DNA from 2 places in the Paenibacillus guangzhouensis genome. Region 2 is predicted to be linked to the other one. Evidence: riboswitches for the same ligand, from Rfam matches in the RefSeq annotation. Region 2 holds a riboswitch; the other holds the start of a gene.
The links. A riboswitch is a leader RNA that binds a small molecule or an ion and turns the genes downstream of it on or off. The one in region 2 is predicted to bind glycine.
Positions count from the first base shown of each region.

Region 1: linked by a shared signal. The riboswitch ahead of gcvT (glycine cleavage system aminomethyltransferase GcvT) and the one ahead of GCU39_RS24795 (amino acid permease) in region 2 are both predicted to bind glycine.

Region 1 covers NZ_CP045293.1:1,316,839-1,320,475, forward strand. Annotated here, with positions in the region: gene gcvPA (aminomethyl-transferring glycine dehydrogenase subunit GcvPA) at 1-467, opposite strand, end outside; gene gcvT (glycine cleavage system aminomethyltransferase GcvT) at 464-1,591, opposite strand; glycine riboswitch at 1,696-1,795, opposite strand; glycine riboswitch at 1,799-1,893, opposite strand; gene gcvH (glycine cleavage system protein GcvH) at 2,103-2,495, shown strand; gene GCU39_RS05860 (MarR family winged helix-turn-helix transcriptional regulator) at 2,864-3,298, shown strand; gene cls (cardiolipin synthase) at 3,388-3,637, shown strand, end outside.
Region 2 covers NZ_CP045293.1:5,491,127-5,494,763, forward strand. Annotated here, with positions in the region: gene GCU39_RS24785 (hypothetical protein) at 1-409, shown strand, start outside; gene GCU39_RS24790 (polysaccharide deacetylase family protein) at 413-1,729, shown strand; glycine riboswitch at 2,017-2,096, shown strand; gene GCU39_RS24795 (amino acid permease) at 2,214-3,572, shown strand.

The DNA of each region.
Region 1 (3,637 bases), 2.7 Mb from region 2:
TTCCGTCTCGTTGCGCCAGCAGCTAGCGAACCAGCTTCTGCAAGAGCGGTTGCCCCGTCATACATACTAGCATTGGCGACTGCCATACCTGTTAGTTCACAGATATAGGATTGAAATTCGAAGATCGCTTGCAGTTCACCCTGACTGATCTCAGGTTGATAGGGTGTATAGGCGGTATAGAATTCAGAGCGGGAAATGACATGATTTATGACAACGGGGACGTGATGATCATAGATCCCTGCCCCTAAGAAGCTTGTATATCGATCAAAATCAGCATTCTGATCGGACAATTGTTTCATATGGCGAAGGAGAGATATTTCATCCAGTGCTTCTGAGATGGGGAGTGTGCCTTGATAGCGCACTTCTGCAGGGATGTCTTGGAATAACTGATCCATGGAATCCATCCCGATTACTTTGAGCATTTCGGCTTGATCTTGTGGCGTCATAGGCAGATAGCGATGTTTCATTTTGATTTCATGCCTCCCGTTGAACGTGTTGGATTTCGATAGAATGGAGCGGGTACAATTTTGGCGCGAAGTATTTTGCCGCGTATTTCCACTTCGACTTCGGTATCCACAGCCGCATATTTTGTATCTATCAATGCAAGTCCAAGATTACGTTTGAGCGTAGGGGATTGTGTCCCCGTCGTTACTTCGCCGATTCGGACGCCATCTGCATAGACGGGATAATGGGATCTTGGGATACCGCGATCGATCAGCTCAATGCCAACAAGTCTGCGAGGGACGCCTGTCTGCTTCTGATATGCGAGTGCTTCCTGTCCAATAAAATCTCCTTTGTCAAGCTTCACGAACATCCCTAGACCAGCTTCGAGAGGGGTAATATTAGCTGTTAATTCTTGGCCGTAGAGCGGCAATTTGGCTTCGAATCGAAGTGTATCCCGCGCGCCAAGACCTGCAGGCACTAGCCCCAACCCTTCACCAAGTTCTAGCAGCTCTGTCCATACAGCCGGAGCATCCGACGCACGTAAATATAATTCGAACCCATCTTCACCGGTATATCCTGTACGTGAGATTAGCGTCTGTACGCCGCAGACAGACGTATCGTGGATGAATTCGAATCCGGCTATTTCCGCAAGTGGTGCATCTGTTGCTTGCTGCAAGATTTTTTCAGCCAAAGGACCTTGGATCGCGAGGAGAGCCGTCTGATCGGATACATTCTCCATTTGCACATGACTTGGCTGATGTAATGTGAGCCAATCCCAATCTTTATCGATATTCGAGGCATTCACGACGAGCATGTAATGCTCAGCCGAGATGCGATATACCAACAGATCATCGACGACGCCGCCATTTGAATAACACATGCAGGTATATTGTGCTTGACCATCATGGAGCTTGGTGACATCGTTTGTCGTCATACGCCCGAGGAAGGCTTCTGCACCTTCGCCCGTGACGATGAACTCACCCATATGCGAGACATCGAACAAACCAGCTTGTTGTCGTACGGCTTCGTGTTCTTTCTGAATGCCAAGAAATTGGACGGGCAGTTCCCATCCGCCGAAATCAATACAACGGACACCGGCATGGCTTGCGTAGAGTGGATAAAGTGGCGTTCTGCGAAGCTGAGTCATGCATTCACCTCATCTGATTGGATTGTGTAGCGTTCACATGATAACAACAAAAAAAGACAGGCAAAAGAAACGTTAGATGCCCGGTAGGCATCCCATTTCCTTCGCTCTGTCCTTTGTACCTGAGAGTTACCTTATGGACCGATTGTCCGATAAGTTTCCCCTTGGGTGATTCGATTAGCATGACGCTTCGAATGCTCTCCAGAGGTGCGTCCGGTAAAGGTCCTTTTGCCTGAGAGATTCACCTGTGCAGGCTTACTCCTTCGGCGTTACCTAGGTTCGGTAATCTCTCCCGTTACCCTCATCCGCGATTAATTATTCCATTACTCCATTAATACTCGACCGTTCACTACATTGTCAATCAATTTTTTTGGTAATGAAAATAATTTAATACCGGATATTGACAGCCTTGTGATCGTTGTTCTACGCTAATAGGGAATTAGACCTCAGGAGCTAAGACAAGCGAAAGACATGCAATCCGTTACAGCGACATTTTCAGAAAAGAGGCGTTCACATGAGTGAAGTAAAACCAAACTTGCGTTATAGTGAAGAGCATGAATGGGCTGAAGTGATCTCGGAGAATACAATCCGAATTGGCATATCGGATCATGCGCAGCATCAGCTTGGGGATATTGTATTCATTGAATTTCCCGAAGTCGGTTATGAAGTGACAGCCGGTGACAGTATGGGGTCGATCGAATCGGTCAAGACGGTCTCGGAATTGTACAGCCCTGTTACTGGGAAAGTCATTCGCGTCAACACGCAGCTCGAGACGGAGCCTGAACTCGTGAATAATGAGCCTTATGCAGGCGGCTGGCTTGTTGAGGTGGAGGTCGACGGAACGGCGGACGATGCGGTACAACTTCTGTTAACCGCAGATGCTTACAGTGAATTAACCAAAGATTAATTGGTAATCCATAACGTTGTGATGCGAAGAGTTGATTCGCGGTGATTGAGCGGCGGACAGCTCTTTTTGTCATGTCTGCAGCCGATTGAACAGCAGGTTCAGCTGACGGATTTGTATACCTTATACAGAAAAAGACGACACTGACTACGAGTGATACGAAGATTCAAGGGTTTAGGTTGGTGTGTTTCGTTATGCCTTGCTCCCATGTACGGGTCAAGATGTGACTTATCTGTGTCGACGATTGGCGCATATGCCATAGGATGATGGTGCTCATCTTCATTGACACTTCAACACGAACATGATAATTTTAGATTATCTAATTGTTGAAAATCAAAAATAATTTTGATGAGAGTGTTTGGGGAGGAACTATGGAGTCATATCTAGAACGATTTCAGAGAGCAATGGATCTCGTACACAAGAAAGTCAATAGCGAAGTGATTGAGAAGCTGCCTGCGGGAATAACACCGCCTCAAATCATGATGCTGTTTCGTTTGTACAAACTAGGATTGTGCAAACTATCACAGCTTGCGGAATGCTTGGAAGTGAAGCCAAGCTCCATCACGGTGATGATCGATCGATTGGAGAAAAGCGGCTATGTCGCTCGTCAATCGGATCCGAATGACCGGCGCATTGTGCTCGTCCAGTTGACTGACAAAGGACATGAAGTCCTCAAAGAGACTGGAAAACTGCGTGATCAAGCGCTTGAACCGTTAGTAGCGGACCTCACCAAGACAGAATTGGTTGCGCTCGTCGAGACATTTGAGAAAATCACCTCAAAGTTCACAGAACAGGACAAAGCGTAGCGCATCATGGATATCAAATGGAATAGAAGGGCGGGCCAGACAATTTGAGTATATGGAGCTCCGTTTATTCATTCCTTTCAATATTGAATATGGTCTTAGCGATTGCGGTCATTTTCATTGAGAGGCGTAATGTAGGAAATACGTGGGCTTGGCTGATGGTCCTGTTATTTCTCCCGGGGATCGGATTTATTCTATATCTCCTGTTCGGTCAGAACATTAGCAAACGCAAAATATATAAGATTCCCAAAGAGCAACATGAAAATATGAATCAGATGGTTCGGGCTCAGCAGCAATTTTTCAGGGAAGGTCAGATTCATTTCCAAGATGGGGCCAATACGG
Region 2 (3,637 bases):
CTTGGGCAAGGTCATCGAGGAACGCGAGAAGAGTATTCTGGAGCTGGAGCGGAGACTGACCGATAAGAATCTGAAGGTCGACCAGATGATGGAAGACTATCGGGAGCTTCATTCCACTTTGTCTGGTGAGAACGAGGAGCTTAAAGGCGTAATTGAGCTTGAACGCCAGAACTATGCTGGCTTACTTCAGAAGCACAACGAGACGACTGCCGATAAGAATAAGAGAATCAGCGAACTTGAGGAGAAGCATGCAAGACTTGAAGCGGAGCTCGCTCAAATGAAACAGAAAACCGATGCTCTTCGCCAGGAGAAGACGCATCTCCTTAATATTGTAACTGACTTTACTAACCGACTGACATCTCCATTTGCATCGAATGTGGGAACAACAGAGGAAGCTTCAATCGATTAAGTCATGTCTGATCGGAAGAGAAGGACGAAGATGGGGATGGAGACATACAGCACGCAGGTAATGGAGCTGCTGTCGCTTGGGAAGACCTCCGATGGTGTAAACCAAATCAAGGTTATCGTTACCCAAGAGGATAGACAAGCTGCATACGTAATCGAAATAGATGACTTTACATTTCTTGGGCTTGAAGCGTTGAATCCATTGAATGGAGACAGGATTCGACTCTCTCCCTATTCCAAGTGGGATCCTTACCGAAATACCTTTTATAGTGCCATAATCAGAACCACAGATGTTTCCCGAGATATGCTGTATTTTGCATGCAGCGAAGCATATATAGATCGAATAAAGCAGATCAGGGATTTTCCACCCGTTCTAATAGACGAGGGAGGGCAGGAAGGCGGAGTAGAGAAATTCGCTCAGTACCGAGCACAATTCCTGCGGCAATTCTCTGCACGCGTGCCAAGGATATCCATTCTAATCCTGGTCATATTCGGCTTGCTGACTGTTCTATCTATCGCTTCGAAGGGCAAAGATGATTTCGTACGTATATTTAGCGGGCCAATCGGCGTAGTGAATGCAGAGGTAACAACGGATGACTTTCAAGCACCGATTGTTCGCGCATTCATAAGTGATTTGGATAAGACCGGAGTTTCAAATGTGGCTGTTGGATCAGAACAATCCGCCCTATCCCAAGTCTCGGATCAGCCTAACATCAATCAGACGCAGGCAGACTTTGAAGTCATCGACATCGATGAGAATAAGAAGCTCTTTGGGGTGCCAAAGAAATATGTCGCCTTAACCTTCGATGATGGACCCTCCGCGCTCACGGAGCAAATCGTGGACATTCTAACGGAAGAGAAGGTAACGGCGACATTTCTATTCGTAGGGCAGAATGTGGAACGCAATCCAGATGCCGTAACTTATGCGAACGAGCATGGAATGTCAATTGGGAATCATTCCTGGGATCACAGTGTACTTCCGAGAGCTACCTCTCAGGATCAGAGTAAAAATTTGTCGAAGACAAACAGCGCTTTGGAATCCCTGACGAATACTGCCGTTACTTTGTTCCGCCCGCCATACGGTGCGGTTAACGATGAACTTGTCTCCGAGGCTAAGAAGTTGAATATGAAGACCCTCCTGTGGAATCGAGATCCGGAGGACTGGAATGAGAAGAAGCCAGAGGACATCATTCGATTCTTTCATCAGAGTGAAGCTGCTGGGGGCGTATATGTACTGCACGAGAACAAGAACACATTAAAGGCACTTCCAGATATTATAAAATACTTAAAAGGAAAGAACTTAACGTTCGTCGCGTTCAAATAAAATAGACCAGTATTGACGTGAAAAGCACCCATTTGGGTGCTTTTTAATTTTACTCTAAAGTTGATACGGTGAACCTGCTCAGAAATTTGCTTTCTAATGTTGGTGGGGTTTGAACATAAGACATTTCATCGATTTAAATGGAATAGCCAAGCCTCTAGAAACGGGAGTTTTTATTTATGACGTTGACAAAATATTAGAACGTGATTAGTATTAGAAAATATTTATATCCGTTGAAAGTCAAATAAAATAGTAAGCAAGCTATGATTGCTATGGGTCGTACTATAGCAGGAGCAGCTTCTGGAGAGACCGTGGAATTCCACGGCGCCGAAGGGTTCACAATCTCAGGCAAAAGGACAGAAGAGTATTAAATATCTAATTTGTTATATTGGAATAGGTATAACAAGTCTTATTTATTATTCTTTTGATCAAGAGATTGGAGCGCATCCAATCTCTTTTTTTATGCGTAAATAAGGGGGAATATGCTATGGGACAACAGGAATTGAAGAGAGGGTTAGAGAATCGGCATGTTCAACTTATTGCCATTGGCGGCACCATTGGTACTGGGTTATTTTTAGGATCAGGCAAAGCAATACAACTGGCGGGGCCATCCATTATCTTTGCTTATTTTATCGTGGGTATTGCCATTTTTTTCGTGATGAGGGCGCTAGGAGAGCTATTATTGTCGAAGGCCGGGTATCAATCTTTTACAGACATTGCTGAAGACTATCTTGGACCACGGGCCGCGTTCGTAACTGGGTGGACCTATTGGTTCTGTTGGATCATGACGGCCATGGCCGATGTGATTGCTGTCGGGGTATACGTGAAATATTGGTTTGATATCCCGCAGTGGATCCCTGCAGTCATCTGTTTAATCATTTTATTATCACTCAATCTATTAACGGTTAAAAGTTTCGGGGAATTGGAATTTTGGTTTGCTCTAATCAAGGTCGTGACTATTCTGGCGCTGATTGCGATTGGCGTTGTTTTGCTGGTCATCGGATTCCAAACAGATGCAGGAACGGTGAGTGTCAAGAATATTTGGGAGCACGGGGGATGGTTTCCAAACGGCGTTTCGGGGTTCTTACTTTCATTCCAAATGGTTGTGTTTGCCTATGTCGGTGTGGAGTTAGTGGGTGTATCTGCAGCGGAGACATCTAATCCGGAGAAAAATATCCCGTCGGCGATTAATAAAATTCCGTTAAGAATTCTATTCTTCTACGTCGGAGCATTGATCATCCTATTATGCATTAACCCATGGACGGAACTCACTCCATCCGAAAGTCCCTTTGTCAAAACGTTTGCTTTGGTCGGCATTCCTATTGCCGCAGGAATTATTAACTTTGTCGTACTAACGTCAGCCGCCTCAGCTTGCAACAGCGGGATGTTCTCAACAAGTCGGATCTTATATAATTTGGGCAAGAATAACCAGGCTCCAACCGGCTTTGCCAAACTTAATAAAAATCATGTACCCAGCAACGCGTTATTCATATCTACGCTTGTCCTATCGGTGGGAGCTCTTCTGAGTAAGCTTATTCCGGAGCAAGCTTTTGGCATCGTGACAACCATTAGTGCCATTTGTTTTATCTGGGTATGGGGTGTCATTCTAATTTGTCATTTGCGGTATAAAAAAACACAGCCGGAATTACAGGCTAAATCGAAATTTAAGGCACCGTTGACGCCATTTATAAATTATGTTGTCCTAACGTTGTTTGCCATCGTTCTCATGATTATGCTGTATGCTGAAGAGACGCGCCCGGCCTTATTATTGACGCCAATATGGTTTGTTCTATTATTTACTTTGTATGCGAGCAGAAGAAGGAAGGAACAGCGTAACAGGGTATAGGCAAAAATTATCACACCCTAATTTGGTAAAGGTGCCCGATGTGGAGTCGGGTGCCTTTTTGCTAT